Regions from separate parts of the Streptomyces sp. NPDC058051 genome, predicted to be linked through region 1. Evidence: riboswitches for the same ligand, from Rfam matches in the RefSeq annotation. Region 1 holds a riboswitch; the other holds the start of a gene.
What was found. A riboswitch is a leader RNA that binds a small molecule or an ion and turns the genes downstream of it on or off. The one in region 1 is predicted to bind cobalamin.
Positions count from the first base shown of each region.

Region 1 (7,665 bases):
CCTCGCCTGCCCGATGACGTCCTCCAGCGCCGCTTCCGGCAGCGCCCCGGGCTGGGCGAACACCGCCACGTTGTCCCGGACGATCATCAGTGTGGGGATGGAGCGGATCTCGAAGGCCGCCGCCAGCTCCTGCTGCGCCTCCGTGTCGACCTTGGCGAAGACCAGGTCCTCATGACGCTCCGACGCCGAGTCGTAGACCGGCGCGAACTGCCGACACGGGCCGCACCAGGAAGCCCAGAAGTCGATCAGGACGAAGTCGTTGTCGCTGACGACCTGATCGAAGTTTTCCTTGGTGAGCTCAACGGTGCTCATGCTGTGTTACCTCTTCCTGTGCCCGCTCGGACGTGTTCCGCACAACGGTGTCTGTGCTTGCGCTATTCCGCCTGCCCATGTGGCCGTCGCGTACACCCGGCGATAAGACTGTCCCCATGACAGATGCTTCCCTGAACACCGAGTACGACGTCGTGGTGATCGGAGCGGGCCCGGTCGGCGAGAACGTCGCCGACCGTACCCGCGCGGCCGGTCTGAGCACAGCGGTCGTCGAGGTGGAACTCATCGGCGGCGAGTGCTCGTACTGGGCCTGCATGCCCAGCAAGGCCCTGCTGCGCCCGGTGGTCGCCCGCGCCGACGCCCGCCGCATCCCGGGCCTCAGCGAGGCCGTGCAGGGACCGCTGGACGCGACGGCCGTCCTTGCCCGCCGTGACACCTACGCCTCGCACTGGAAGGACGACGGGCAGGTCACCTGGCTGGAGGGGATCGGGGCGGACATCTACCGGGGCCAGGGCCGGCTCACCGGTGAGAAGACGGTCTCCGTCGCGGCTCCCGACGGCACGGAGCACCGGCTCACCGCCCGGCACGCCGTCGCCGTCTGCACCGGCAGCCGCGCGGTCGTCCCCGCACTGCCCGGCGTCGACGGGGCCCGCCCGTGGACCAGCCGGGAGGCGACGAGCGCCAAGGAGGTGCCCGGCCGCCTCGTCATCGTCGGCGGCGGCGTCGTCGGGACGGAGATGGCCACTGTCTGGCAGGCCCTCGGCGCCCGGGTGACGATGCTGGTCCGCGGCAAGGGACTCCTGCCGAAGATGGAACCCTTCGCGGGCGAGCTGGTCGCCCGCGCGCTGACGGAGGCGGGCGCCGACATCCGAACCGGAACCTCGGCGACCGCCGTACGGCGCGCGGTCCCGGACGGCCCGGTCACCGTGGAGCTGGACACCGGCGAGCAGATCGAGGCCGACGAGATCCTCTTCGCCACGGGCCGCGCCCCGCGCACCGACGACCTCGGCCTCGAAACAGTGGGTCTGAAGCCCGGTTCCTGGCTCGGCGTCGACGACAGCTGTCGCGTGGACGGCACCGGCTGGCTCTACGCGGTCGGTGACGTCAACCACCGGGCACTCCTCACCCACCAGGGCAAGTACCAGGCCCGCATCGCGGGCGCGGCGATCGCCGCCCGTGCCGCGGGCGCACCGACAGAGACCGGCCGATGGGGCGCCCACGCGGCCTCCGCCGACCACGCGGCCGTCCCCCAGGTCGTCTTCACCGATCCCGAGGCCGCATCGGTGGGCCTCACCCTCGCTGAGGCCGAGGAGGCGGGCCACCGTGTGCGCGCCGTCGACCACGACCTCGCCGCGGTGGCGGGCTCCGGCCTGTACGCCGACGGCTACCAGGGCCACGCCCGCATGATCGTGGACCTCGACCGTGAGGTCCTGCTGGGTGTCACCTTCGTCGGACCCGGCATCGGCGAGCTGCTGCACTCGGCGACGGTCGCTGTCGCGGGCGAGATCCCCCTCGACCGGCTGTGGCACGCCGTCCCCTCGTACCCGACGATCAGCGAGATCTGGCTGCGCCTGCTGGAGACGTACCGCGACGCGTAAGGGGCCCGTTCCTGTCCGGCGCTTCCCCGGGCGGGGCGCGCCTTCCCGTACCGTGCGCTCGTCGAAGACGTCGCGTCCGCCGATGCCGATGCCGATGCCGATGCCGATGCCGATGCCGACGGTGACGGGGCGTCATGTGGCCGTGCGGGCCGGGGACGTCGTTCACCGCCCCGCAGCGGTCGGTTGTCCGCCGGGGTTGCGGAGAGCGCGTCAGTCCCCCGCGGCGGAGGACAGCGGCTGCCCACACCGCAGATTCCACCGCCCGGACCGGCCGCTGAGCCCGGTCAGCGTCAACGGGGCGATGTCCAGCCGCCAGAACGCCAGGGTCGGCAGGCCGAGTGCCCGTACGATCACGGCCCGCACCACCGCGGGCTCGACGATCCCCAGCACCCGGCCGTCCTCCCCGTCGTACGCGGACTCCACGGAATCCAGCCAACAGGCGACCCGTGCACAGAACGTCAGCAACGACTCACCGCCGTGCCCGGCCGCCGAAGGATCGGTCATCCAGGCCGACACCGCCTCCGGCTCGCGCGCGCTCACGTCCACCAGCCGCTGCCCGCTCCACCGGCCCATGTCCCAGCCACGGAGCGCCGGTTCGAGTGCGGCACGCACACCCAACGCCTCGGCGGACCGGGCGCACCGCTCCGACGGCCCGCACACGTACCGGTCGGCCGCAGGCACCGCCGCCGCGGCCTCCCGGGCCTGTCGGACCCCGGCCGCGTCCAGCGGAGCATCGCCGTCGAAGCGGGCCTCGCGCAGCGCGGCGTTGAGCGCCGGTGAGATCAACATCACCTGGATCGTCATGACCGGGTCAACTCCCTGAACGGTGGCCCTTCTGGCCACCCCACCATGGCATCCGGGCGCCACTGCCCCGAAGGGGCCATGGCCGTGTCCGCTCCCAGCCGGTATCGTCGCAACGAACATGGCGAAGGTGTGACGGAAGTCCGGTGAGAATCCGGCACGGTCGCGCCACTGTGAACCCGTACCCGTACGGGAAGTCAGACCCAGCACCTTCGTCTCAGGCACCACGATCGGGACGCGTGTTCCCTCAGGAGGTTCTGCCATGGCACAGAGTGCTGCGCCCGCCACCGCCGTACCGGCGATCACCCCCATCTCCCTGAAGGCCATTGCCCCTTGGGCGGTCTTCTTCGGCATCCTCATGCTCGTACTGCTGTACTTCGTCGGCGCCGAACAGGGCGCCACCGCGGTCATCTCCGGCGAAAGCGTCCACGAGTGGGTCCACGACGGACGCCACCTCCTCGGTTTCCCCTGCCACTGACGTAACTTCCAACCAGGGAAAACCTCATGAACTCCATATCTGTCAGAGCCCTGCTCGTCCGCGGCATGCTGGCCGGCCTCGTCGCGGGCGCGCTCGCTCTGGTCGTCGCCTACTTCCTCGGCGAGTCCCGCGTCGACGCGGCCATCGCCCTCGAAGAGGCACACAGCCACAGCCACGACCACGGCGGCGGCGAGGAACTCGTCAGCCGCACCATGCAGTCCACCGCCGGCCTTGCCACCGGCGTGCTCGTCTTCGGGGTGGCGATCGGCGGCATCGCCGCTCTCGTCTACTGCTACGCCCTCGGCCGGATCGGCAGATTCGGCCCGCGGGCCACGGCAGCCCTGATCGCGGGCGCGGCCCTGCTGACGGTGTACGTCGTTCCCTTCCTGAAGTACCCGGCCAACCCGCCGGCCGTCGGCAACCCCGACACGATCGGCCGACGCACCACCCTGTTCTTCCTGATGGTCGCCCTCAGTGTGCTGCTGGCCGTCGCCGCCGTCATCCTCGGCAAGCGGCTGGCTCCCCGCCTGGGCAACTGGAACGCGACCATCGCCGCATCCGCCGCCTACGTCCTCGTGATCGGACTCTCGTACGCGTTCCTGCCCTCGTACAACGAGGTCGGAAAGGACTTCCCGGCCTCCCTGCTGTGGGAGTTCCGCCTGGCCACCCTTGCCGTGCAGGCCACGCTCTGGATCACCTTCGGCCTCGTCTTCGGCTGGCTGACGGAACGGCTTCTCGCACCGGGAGCCGGCTCCTCCAGGGCCGGAAACGGTGCTGCGGACCGGGCCGCCGTGGTGACCGGCTGACCGACACACCACCGACCACCGGAAGACGACGGACCCGCCGGGAGCTGCCCGGCGGGTCCGTCGTCGTGACCCGCGTGGCCGGACCGGCGGCCGGGGAGGGAGCGCCTACCGCCCGGCCCGCTGATCCCAGTCGATCCGGTAGTGCTTCAGGCGCGCGTCCACCTTCACCAGACGCATGCCGACGGCCGTCATGACGCGCTGGGACGCGAGGTTGTCCAGATCGGTGTCGCCGTGCACGCAGCGCACGCCCTGGTCGCGGGCGAACAGAAGCAGTGCGCGCAGCGCCTCGGAGGCATAACCCATGCCCTGCGCCGAGGGGACGAGGCCGTAGCCGATCGTGACCTGCCCGTTCTCGTCCGGCGCGCCGTGGAAACCCAGCCCGCCGATCACCAACCCGTCCTCGCGGCGCCGCATCTCGTACGAACAGAACGGGCTGGGGTCACCCGTCGTCGCACAGGTGTCGAGGAAACGCTCGGCCGCGGCCATCTCGCCGGGGGACGGGTACCCGGGCGCCCAGTGGGCGCCCTCTCCCGGCACGCCCGCCATCACCCGCAAGGCATCGGAGGCGCTCATCGGGCGGAGGAGGAGGCGGGAGGTCTCAAGGTCGGTCATGACCGAGTGAATTATCACGCGACCCCGAAGCGCGGCACCCGGATTGCGCGGTGGCGGCGGCGGTGTCGCTGGTCGACCTGCGCGTAGCAGTGCTACGGTAATCGCGTTAGCGTTGATTCTTTCGGGTCTGAATTCACGGCCGCCCGGAACAGGGGAGTACAGCCATGAGCGAGCAGCACGCCACAGCACGCCGGGTGGCGATCGTCACCGGAGGTTCCCGGGGAATCGGCCGTGAGAGCGCCGAGCGGCTGGCGTCCGACGGATTCGCCGTCGTCATCAACTACGCGGGAAACCGGGCCGAGGCCGAGTCGGCGATCGCGGCGATCACCGCGGCGGGCGGGCGCGCCATCGCCTTCCGGGCCGACGTGGCCGACGAGGTCGCGGTCTCGGCCCTCTTCGATGCCGCTGAGGAGTCCTTCGGCGGCATCGATGTCGTCGTGCACGCGGCGGGCGTGATGACCCTCGCGCCCCTGGCCGACATCGATCTGGACGCTCTGGACCGGATGCACCGCACCAACATCCGCGGGACGTTCGTCGTGGACCAGCAGGCGGCACGCCGCCTGCGCGAGGGCGGGGCGATCATCAACTTCTCCAGCTCCGTGCTGGCGCTGGCACTGCCGGGCTACAGCGCCTACGCGGCCACGAAGGGCGCGGTCGAGGCCGTGACGCTGATCCTGGCCCGGGAGCTGCGCGGGCGGGACATCACGGTCAATGCGGTCGCCCCCGGGCCGACCGCCACCGCCCTGTTCCTGGAAGGAAAGGACGAGCAGACCATCGCGAGTCTGGCCGACCGGACGCCGCTGGAACGTCTGGGCACGCCGCAGGACATCGCCGAGGTGGTCTCCTTCCTCGCCGGTCCTGCCCGCTGGGTCAACGGCCAGGTGCTGCGTGCCAACGGCGGCATCGGCTGACCGGCGCGGGCTCCGGCCCCGGAGTCCCGGCCGTCACGGACGCGCCCCCGTCTCGTGTGCAGTTGAGCGCGCCGGGGGCGGCCGGTGCTCCCTCTGCGTGATCGGGCGCACCGGGGCCGGCCTGCGTCTTTTCTGTGCGGCCGAGTGCGCCGGAGCCGACGTCGGCCTGCGCTCCTCTCGCGCGGTCGAGCCCACCCGGATCGGGCTGTGTCCCTCGTGCGGTCGAGCCCACCCGGATCGGGCTGTGTCCCTCGTGCGGTCGTCCGGCATCCGTTGGGGCGCCTTTGATAGCGTCCGAGCGATGAGCACACGAGCACGCATTCTGGAAGTCGCGGCGCGGCTGATCGCGGAGTCCCCGGACGGGGACATCTCCACCCGGGCCGTGTGCGAGGCCGCGCAGGTGGGTGCCCCGGCGCTCTACCGCCACTTCGGCGACAAGGAAGGCCTGTTGTCCGCGGTGGTGGACCACGGCTTCGACCAGTACCTGGCGACGAAGCGGCAGCGCGACGAGAGCACGGACCCCATCGCGGACCTGCGCAACGGCTGGGACATCCACGTCGAGTTCGCCCAGCGGAACCCCCATCTCTACCGGCTGATGAATTCACCGGCCATGCGCACTCCGCCGGCCGCGGCTCTCGAATCCCACCGGATCCTCACCAGGGATCTGGAACGGGCCGCAGCCGTGGGCAAGTTGCGTCTGGCCCCCGAACTGGCCGCGCAGATGGTGATGTCGGCCAGTGTCGGCGTGGCGCTGATGCTCGTCGCCCGCCCGGCCACCTTCCATGATCCGGGCATGTCGCGGCGGGTGCGCGATGCCGTGCTCGCCGCGGTCCTCACCCCGGACGTGTCCGGCGCATCCGCAGGCGCGGACGATACGGGGGCTGCCGTGTCCGAGGCCCAGGTGCCGTCCGCGGCGGCCCGGCTGAACGCACTGCTGCGGCAGTCGCCCGACCCGGCGCTCAGCACCGCTGAGGGCGCTCTCCTGACGGAATGGCTGAACCGCCTGTCGAACGTCCCCCACGATCGCTGACGAGCTCGTGCACGCCAGGCGGTGAGACGTTCAGCTCGTGATCGTTCATCAGGGCCGTGTGATGGGAACACGACTCGTGCCGCGACCAACCGCGACCATCCGAGACCGGAGGATCAGGGGTTCGTGGCCCGGCTCGGTGACATGCGGCAGCGGCGGCGCGTCGAGGACATCAGGGGAGGCCGAATGGCCCGGCCCCATCACGTGGTTGAGCATTCAGGCGGCCTGTCACGGTTCCCGCGCGCTGGTCGGGGCGACCACGACAGGCCGCGTCCCGATCAGAAGAGGCCGCCTCCCGCACGGATGGACTGGCCGGTGATCCAGGCACCGTCCTCCGAGGCGAGGAAGGCGACAATCGCGGCGATGTCGGTGGGTTCTCCGAGCCGTCCCAGGGGTGTTTGCGCACGAGTCGCAGCCAGCGCTTCGGCGGTCGCCCCTGCTTCCAGGGCGTCGGTGCGGGTCGCGCCGGGCAGGACGCTGTTGACGGTGATCCCCCGCGGGCCGAGTTCCTTGGCCGCCGCCAGCACGAGCTGCTCGCCGGCCGCTTTGCTGGCCGCGTACAGGCCGCTCGCCGGCCGTGCCGTCACCGTCGCACCGCTGGAGATCACGATGATGCGGCCCTTGTCGCGTATCCGGTGGGCGGCCTCACGCAAGGCCAGGAAGGTGGCACGCGCGTTGGTCACGAAGACCTGTTCGAAGTCCTCATCGGTGGTGTCGGCCAGGGAGGCGAACCGCGCGATGCCCACGTTGCCGACCAGGATGTCGAGCCCGCCGTAAGCCCGCTCCGTCTCCTCGAACAGACCGCGCAACTGCTCCGGGTCGGACACGTCCGCGCGTACCGCCGTTGCCTGGCCGCCCGTGCGCCGCACGGTGGCCACGGCCTCCGCAGCCGCATCGGCGTCGGAGCGGTAGTTCACCACGACTCGCGCCCCATCGGCGCCGAGCCGTTCGACGATGGCCCGGCCGATGCCACGCGACCCTCCGGTGACCAAAGCGACTCTTCCGGTCGGCATGTGCGCTCCATTCGTCGGCGTGATCCTCGGATACTAGCCAGCACGTGCAGGGTGGCGGTGGCGCGTGGTGACCTTGATCGTTGATCGCGCGGACGGCGGACGGCGGACGGCGGACGGGGGACGGGGGGAAACCGTGCGTGTGCAGAGCC
Region 1 is NZ_JBHVRW010000008.1:98,901-106,565, reverse strand. It holds gene trxA (thioredoxin) at 1-312, opposite strand, end outside; gene ACFVUT_RS15585 (dihydrolipoyl dehydrogenase family protein) at 429-1,868, shown strand; gene ACFVUT_RS15580 (histidine phosphatase family protein) at 2,079-2,672, opposite strand; adenosylcobalamin (AdoCbl) riboswitch at 2,780-2,928, shown strand; gene ACFVUT_RS15575 (CbtB-domain containing protein) at 2,932-3,147, shown strand; gene ACFVUT_RS15570 (CbtA family protein) at 3,174-3,953, shown strand; gene ACFVUT_RS15565 (GNAT family N-acetyltransferase) at 4,059-4,565, opposite strand; gene ACFVUT_RS15560 (SDR family oxidoreductase) at 4,730-5,476, shown strand; gene ACFVUT_RS15555 (TetR/AcrR family transcriptional regulator) at 5,778-6,506, shown strand; gene ACFVUT_RS15550 (SDR family oxidoreductase) at 6,782-7,516, opposite strand.

Region 2 (7,665 bases), on a different contig from region 1:
AGAAGCCGGAGATCCGCACGGTCACATCGATGCGCGGGCGTCCCAGTTCGCCCGGCGGCACGATCTCGAAGCCGGTCACCCGCCGCGACGCGTCGTCCCACACCGGCCGGCAGCCCAGCAGCGCCAGGATTTCCGCGATGTCGTCGCCCTGGGTGCGCATGGCGGAGGTGCCCCACACGGTCAGGCCGACCGACTCCGGGTAGCCGCCCGTGTCGGCGAGATACCGGGCCACCAGGGAGTCGGCGAGCGACTGCCCGACCTCCCACGACAGCCGGGACGGAATCGCCTTCGGGTCCACCGAGTAGAAGTTCCGCCCGGTCGGCAGCACGTTGACGAGCCCGCGCGTGGGCGAGCCGGACGGACCCGCCGGTACGAAGCCGCCGTCGAGTGCCCGCAGGATGTGGCCGATCTCGTCCGTCGTCCGGGCCAGCCGCGGCACGACCTCCTCGCACGCGAAGCGCAGCACGGCCACCGCGTCCGGGAGTTCACGGCCCAGCACGTCCCGTACCAGCCCCGGGACGGCCCCGGCGTCCCAGCCGTTTTCCTCCATGCCCTCCGCGAGCCGGCGGCACAACTGCTCCAGCAGGTCGATCGCGTCGGCGCCGGTGCGCGCCGGGCCGTCGACCAGCCCGGTCAGTTCGGCCGGAACCTTCACCGCGGCCCCGGGCTCGGCCAGCAGCTCCTTCTCGCCGAGACCGAAGTGCTCGGCGATCGACGCCCGCAGCCCCGGCAGCGCGTTCGCCGTCCCGCCCCACACCTGCGAGGCGCGCAGCACGGCCAGGACCAGGTTGACGCGCGCCTCGTCGACCGGGCCGCCGCCCAGGATGTGCAGGCCGTCCCGGATCTGGACGTCCTTGATCTCGCACAGGTAGCCGTCGATGTGCATGACGAACGAGTCGAAGTCGTCGTCGCCGGGCTGTTCGTCGACGTGGAGGTCGATGTGCAGCTCGGCGGCCTTCACCAGCGTCCAGATCTGCGCCCGCACCGACGGCGCCTTCGTCGGGTCGAGATCGCTGACCAGCGCGTACTCGTCGAGCAGTTGCTCCAGCTTGGCCAGGTCGCCGTAGGTGTCGGCACGCGCCATCGGCGGCACCAGATGGTCCACCACCGTGGCGTGCCCGCGCCGCTTGGCCTGGGTGCCCTCGCCCGGGTCGTTGACGATGAACGGGTAGATCAGCGGCAGTTCGCCGAGCACGGCGTCGGGGCCGCAGCCGGCGGACAGGCCGAGGCCCTTGCCCGGCAGCCACTCCATCGTGCCGTGCTTGCCCATGTGGACGACCGCGTCCGCGCCGAAGCCCCCCTCCGACGTTGCGGCCTCCAGCCAGCGGTACGTCGCCATGTAGTGGTGCGACGGAGGCATGTCCGGATCGTGGTAGATCGCGATCGGATTCTCGCCGAAACCGCGCGGCGGCTGGATCAGCACCACCACGTTCCCGAACTGCAGGGACGCCAGGACGATCTCGTCCCCGTCCACGTACAGCGAGCCCGGCGGCTCGCCCCAGTGCTCCAGCATCGCGTCGCGGAGCCCCGGTTCGAGCCGGTCGAACCAGGCCCGGTAGTCGGCGAGCGGAACCCGTGCGGGGGCTGCGGCGAGCTGTTCCTCGGTCAGCCACTCGACATCGTGACCACCGGCGTCGATGAGCCGGTGGATGAGCTCGTCGCCGTTGTCCGGGTGCCCGTCGACCCCGTAACCGGCGTCGCGCAGGGCGTCCAGGACCCGCACCGCCGACACGGGCGTGTCCAGGCCCACCGCGTTGCCGACCCGGGAGTGCTTGGTCGGGTAGGCGGTGAAGACGAGCGCGATCTTCTTCTCGGCGTTCGGCTTGTGCGTGAGCACGGCGTGGCGCACCGCGATTCCGGCGACGCGCGCGGCACGTTCGGGGTCGGCGCGGTACACCGGTACGTCGTCGGGGCCCTGCTCCTTGAAGGAGAACGGGACGGTGATCAGCCGGCCGTCGAACTCGGGGATCGCGACCTGCATCGCCGCGTCCATGGGGGACAGCGCGGCGTCGGACGCCTCCCACGCGGCGCGTGAGGAGGTCAGGCACAGGCCCTGGAGCACCGGGACGTTCAGCTCGGCCAGCGCGCCGATGTCCCACGCCTCGTCGTCACCCCCCGCGGAGGCGTCCGACGCACGGGTGCCGCCCGCCGCGAGCACGGTGGCGACCAGGACGTCGGTCCGGCCGAGCAGTTCGTAGAGCCCGGCGTCCGCGCCGCGCAGCGAACCGCAGTACACCGGCAGGGCGTTGGCGCCACGCGCCTCGACGGCGTCGCACAGGACGTCGACGAACGAGGTGTTCCCGGACAGCTGGTGGGCCCGGTAGAAGAGCACGCCGACGGTCGGGCGGCCCTCGGTGAACGCGCGGTCGCCGTGCAGGCCCCACTCGGGCATCTTCTGCGGCTCGGCGAAGCCGTGGCCGGTCAGCAGGACGGTGTCGGAGAGGAAGCGCGCCAGCTCCACGAGGTTGCCGGGGCCGCCCTCCACGAGGTAGCGCAACGCCTCGGCGACGACCCCGGCGGGTACGGACGACTCGGCCATCAGCTCCGCGTCGGGCACGGCCTCGCCGCCCAGCAGCACGGTGGGGATGCCGGACGCCTTGAGGACGGCCAGCCCCTCCTCCCAGGCGCGCTTGCCGCCCAGGAGGCGGACGACGGCGACGGAGGAGCCCTCGATCAGCGCGGGGAGTTCCTCGCGCGCGTCGACGCGGGTGGGGTTGCCGATCCGGTACGGCGCGCCACTGGCGCGCGCGGCGAGGAGGTCCGTGTCGGCGGTCGACAGCAACAGCACGGTGCTCGTAGGGGCGTTCATGCGTGTGCTCCAGGTGCTCCGGGGGCGATGAAGGGAAGTCCTGACGGCGCGCCCGACTCGATGAGCCGCAGCAGCGCGTCCGTGTCCGCGTGTTCTTCGATGAGGTCGCCGAGGCGGTCGAGCTGTTCCTCGCGCAGCGCGGCGAAGCTGGTGTCGGGGGCGGGGACGAAGCGCCGTCCGGCGGCCCGGGCGACCTCGGTCAGGAAGCGGCGGCGGAACGCGTCGCTCTCCAGCGAGCCGTGCCAGTGGGTGCCCCACACGGCGCCGACCCGGCAGCCGTCGAGGAAGGGTTCCCCGCCGCGTACGTCCGCGACGCCGTGGTGGATCTCGTAGCCCTCGACCGGGGCGCCGAGCGCTTCGCCCACGGGGCGGGCGAGGGTCTTCTCCCGGTCGAAGCGGACGCGTACGGGCAGCAGGCCGAGACCGTCGACGTGCCCGGCCCTCGACTCGACCTCGTCCTCGATGTGTTCGCCGAGGATCTGGAAACCACCGCAGACGCCGAGGACCGGCCGGCCCTCGGCGGCGCGCCGCACCAGGGCGTCGGCGAGGCCGCGCTCGCGCAGCCAGGCCAGTGCCTTCACGGTGCCGCGGGTGCCCGGCACGACGACGAGGTCGGCGTCGGCCAGCTCCTCCGCGCGGTCCACGAACCGGACGACGACGCCCGGTTCGGCGGCCAGCGCGTCCACGTCGGTGAAGTTCGACATCAGGGGAACGGCACACACCGCGACGCGCAGCACGTCCTCGCCGTGCGGCGGTGCGACGACCGATTCGCGTACGGCCCCGCGCATCGAGACCCGCAGACCGTCCTCCTCGTCGATCCCGAGGCCGTGGGCGAAGGGCAGCACCCCGTACGTCCGCCGCCCGGTGATCCCGCGCAGCATCTCCAGGCCGGGTTCCAGCAGCGAGACGTCGCCGCGGAACTTGTTGACGAGGTAGCCGGCGATCAGCGCCTGGTCCTCGGCGTCGAGCAGCGCCGTCGTACCGAAGAACGAGGCGAAGACGCCGCCGCGGTCGATGTCGCCGACGACCACCACGGGGAAGCGCGCCGCCCGTGCGATGCCCATGTTCACGATGTCCGTGCGCCGCAGGTTGATCTCGGCCGGGCTGCCCGCGCCCTCGCAGATCACCGCGTCGTACGTGGCCCGAAGCCGCTCCAGGCAGTCCACGACCGTGCCGAGGAGCGCCTCCTGCCTGCCGCCGTGGTAGCCGCGCGCGCTCATCTCGCCCACCGGTCTGCCCATCAGCACGACCTGGCTGGAGCGGTCGCCACCGGGCTTGAGCAGCACCGGGTTCATCAGCGCGGTCGGCTCGACCCGGGCGGCCTGGGCCTGCATCGCCTGGGCGCGCCCGATCTCGGCACCCTCGCGGGTGACGAACGAGTTCAGCGACATGTTCTGCGCCTTGAAGGGCGCCACTTTCACGCCCCGGCGTACGAGCCAGCGGCAGATGCCCGCCGTGACGACGCTCTTGCCGGCGTCCGAGGTGGTTCCGGCGACCAGCAGCCCGCCGCTCATGTCCGTCTCCGTCCTGCGGTCCGTCGTCCCGCGGCCCGAAGGGCTTCGGCGGGCAGGCCCGCGTTCCGTCGTCCCGCGATGCGCCGTGCGGCGAGGCCGGCACCCAGTCGCCCCACCACACACACGCCGAGGGCGAGCACGCTCACCCGGCGCGAGAGCCGCACCGCGCGTTCGATGTCCTCGGTCTCCACCGCCCGGCCCGTCTCCCCGTTGAGGACGGGGCGGTGCTCGATCCGGCCTCCGTAGGCGAGGGTTCCGCCGAGCCGTACGCCGAGCGCGCCCGCGAACGACGCCTCCACCGGTCCCGCGTTGGGACTCGGGTGCTTGGCCGCGTCGGCCCGCCAGGCCCGCACCGCGCCCCGTGGCCGCCCGCCGGCGGCCACGGCCAGCAGGGCGGTGAGCCGGGCACCGGGCCAGCCCGCGAGGTCGTCGAGGCGGGCCGAGGCCCAGCCGTAGCGCCGGTGGCGGGGCGACTTGTGGCCGACCATGGCGTCGAGGGTGTTGGCGGCCCGGAAGCCGACGAGTCCGGGCACGCCGGCCAGCGCGCCCCACACCAGGGCGCCGACCACGGCGTCCGAGGTGTTCTCGGCCACGGACTCCACCACGGCGCGGGCGATCTGCGGTCCGTCGAGGGACTGCGGGTCGCGCCCGCACAGGTGCGGCAGGCGCTCGCGGGCCGACGCGAGGTCATCGGCGGCCAGCGCGGCCCCGATCGTGCGGGCCTCACGCCCCAGGGAGGTACCACCGACGACGGACCAGGTGGCGGCCGCGGTCAGGGCGACCGAGGCGGCGGGATGACGGCGCAGGGCACGGGTGACCAGCACGGCACTCCCCGCGGCGCCTCCGGCGCAGACGAGCGTGTGCAGCGCGCCCCACCCGCGGTGGTCGCGCCAGAGACGGTGCTCGACGCCCGCCGCGGCCCGCCCGAAGGCGGCGACCGGGTGTCCCCTGCGGGGATCACCGAACAGCAGGTCGCCGATCAGACCGGCCGTGGCGCCGTACGCGAAAACGCGATCGGCACGCATGGCTCAACCGGCGCTCACGCCTCGAAGGGTCCTCGTACAGGCGGCTCTCGTCGAGAGCATCGAAGCAACGGACGCACGGCAGCCAGGCATGGCGATATGTCCTCACTCAGGGTCCGCGCCCTGGATCGACGTGACGGGCGACGAGAGTCTCCTGGCTCCCGGATCCGCAGTTCCCCCGGCCTTCCAGCCCGCTCGCGCGTGCCGTGACTTCCGGTGTGGGGGACTGCTCCCCGGTGACAGTGGCGGGACCGCGCCGGATTCGCACCGGCTTCCTCTGCTGTCGCCGTAATTGGCTCCGGCAGTCCACCACGCTCCGCGAACGTCCGTCAACTTGCCGTTGACCTGCGGCGGTGCGGTGTGCTGTGCCCCACATCGGGCCGGAGCCACAACGCCGAAGGGCCGGACCCATGCCGAAGGACCGGACCCATGTCGTGGGTCCGGCCCGTCGGGAGCGTGCGGAGAAGGGGGATGCCTTGACGGAGGTCAGGCGACGATCAGATAGATCCCGTACGCGACCGCCGTCGCGCACAGCGCGAAGCAGACGTACGCGCCCGCGCGGGCCAGCAGCAGCGAGCCGCCGGAGCCGCCCTGCGCCGCCGGTTCGGGCTGCTTGGAGAGACCGACGATGCCCAGGGTGAAGAGACCCACCAGCGCGACGGTGACGACGAGGGAGACGCCGAAGACGGAGCCGAGGGCTGCCCAGTCGATTTTCATGCTGATTCCTTAGCCGGTCTGCCGGGGCGGCCGACCTAGACGGTGGCGGGTCGCGCCGGGTCCTGGGAGGTCGCGGCCGGAGCCGGAATGGTGGTCTTGAGATCCTGGGCGGCCGCCTGGGCGCCGGTGGGCGGCGGGCTGACGGCGGCGATGGCCGTGGTGACGACGCCCGCGGGTTCGGCTCCGTCGGCGGCGGGTGCGACGTCGCCGTGGCCGACCGGCTTGCGACGCGACACGAGCCATATCGCCCCGGAGCCCGCGAGCAGCAGCGCCGCGACGACGACGACACCCCACGTGCCCTGCTTGGTGAGGAACTCGGCACCGGCGCCGACCAGTCCCGCGGCCGGCAGGGTCAGACCCCAGGCGACGAACATCCGGGTGGCGGTGGACCAGCGGACCACGCCGCCCCGGCGGCCGAGCCCCGCGCCCATCACGGCACCGGAGCAGGACTGCGTGGTGGAGAGCGAGAAGCCGAGGTGCGAGGAGGCCAGGATGACCGTGGCCGCGCTGGTCTGGGCGGCGAAGCCCTGCGGCGGTTTGAGGTCGGTGAGGCCGCTGCCCATGGTGCGGATGATGCGCCAGCCGCCCAGGTAGGTGCCGAGCGCGATGGCCGTACCGGCCGCGACGATGACCCAGACCGGCGGGTTGGAGCCGGGGTGCAGGACGCCGCCGGTGACCAGGGCCAGGGTGATGATGCCCATGGTCTTCTGCGCGTCGTTGGTGCCGTGGGCGAGGGAGACCAGTCCGGCCGAGGCGATCTGACCGGCGCGGTAGCCCTTGGCGGTGGCCTTCTCCTGGGCGTCGTTGCGGATCTTCCCGCCGATCCGGTACGTCAGCCTGGTCGCCAGCAGCGCGGCCAGACCGGCGACGATCGGCGCGGCGAGCGCCGGGAGCAGCACCTTGGTGACGACGGTGCCGCCGTTGACGGAGGACCAGCCCGCCGACATCACCGCGGCGCCGATCAGGCCGCCGAACAGGGCGTGCGAGGAACTGGACGGAAGGCCGACCAGCCAGGTCAGCAGATTCCACAGGATGGCGCCGACGAGTGCCGCGAAGATCACTTCTGTCCGCAGCCCGTTCTCGTTGACGATCCCGCCGGAGATCGTCTTGGCGACCTCCACCGAGAGGAACGCGCCGACGAGGTTGAGAACGGCGGACATGGCCACCGCTGTCTTCGGTTTGAGTGCGCCGGTCGAGATGGTGGTCGCCATCGCGTTGGCGGTGTCATGGAAACCGTTCGTGAAATCGAACACTAGAGCTGTCACGATCACAATCGCGAGAAGCAGCGTGATGTGTTCCATTTACCCAGGCAATCGTTCGACGTCATTGGCAAGTGGACCGTAGGCAACCTGAGTGAACGGAAGATGAACTGGGAAGGGCGCTGTGGTGTCTCCTGTCGGGACCGGATTCCTCTTCCTGATCTCCGCGGCGCGGCGCGGTCCGCGCACGGAGCCCCACCGGGCCCGATCCACCCCCTGGCGCACCTTTTGTGAACGTCACCGGGTTGTGACCTTCCCGGCCGATCGCATGCCCGTTCGCCTCCCGGGCTGACAGGATCCTCGTATGAGTGATGACCGAGGGGACGCGATCGAACGGGCCTGGG
Region 2 is NZ_JBHVRW010000004.1:62,929-70,593, reverse strand. It holds gene cobN (cobaltochelatase subunit CobN) at 1-2,809, opposite strand, end outside; gene ACFVUT_RS08290 (cobyric acid synthase) at 2,806-4,323, opposite strand; gene ACFVUT_RS08285 (cobalamin biosynthesis protein) at 4,320-5,348, opposite strand; cobalamin riboswitch at 5,493-5,624, opposite strand; gene ACFVUT_RS08280 (hypothetical protein) at 5,832-6,062, opposite strand; gene ACFVUT_RS08275 (anion permease) at 6,098-7,363, opposite strand; gene ACFVUT_RS08270 (class II aldolase/adducin family protein) at 7,626-7,665, shown strand, end outside.
Region 2: it holds a riboswitch for cobalamin, as region 1 does, so the genes downstream of both, ACFVUT_RS08285 (cobalamin biosynthesis protein) here and ACFVUT_RS15575 (CbtB-domain containing protein) in region 1, are expected to answer to the same signal.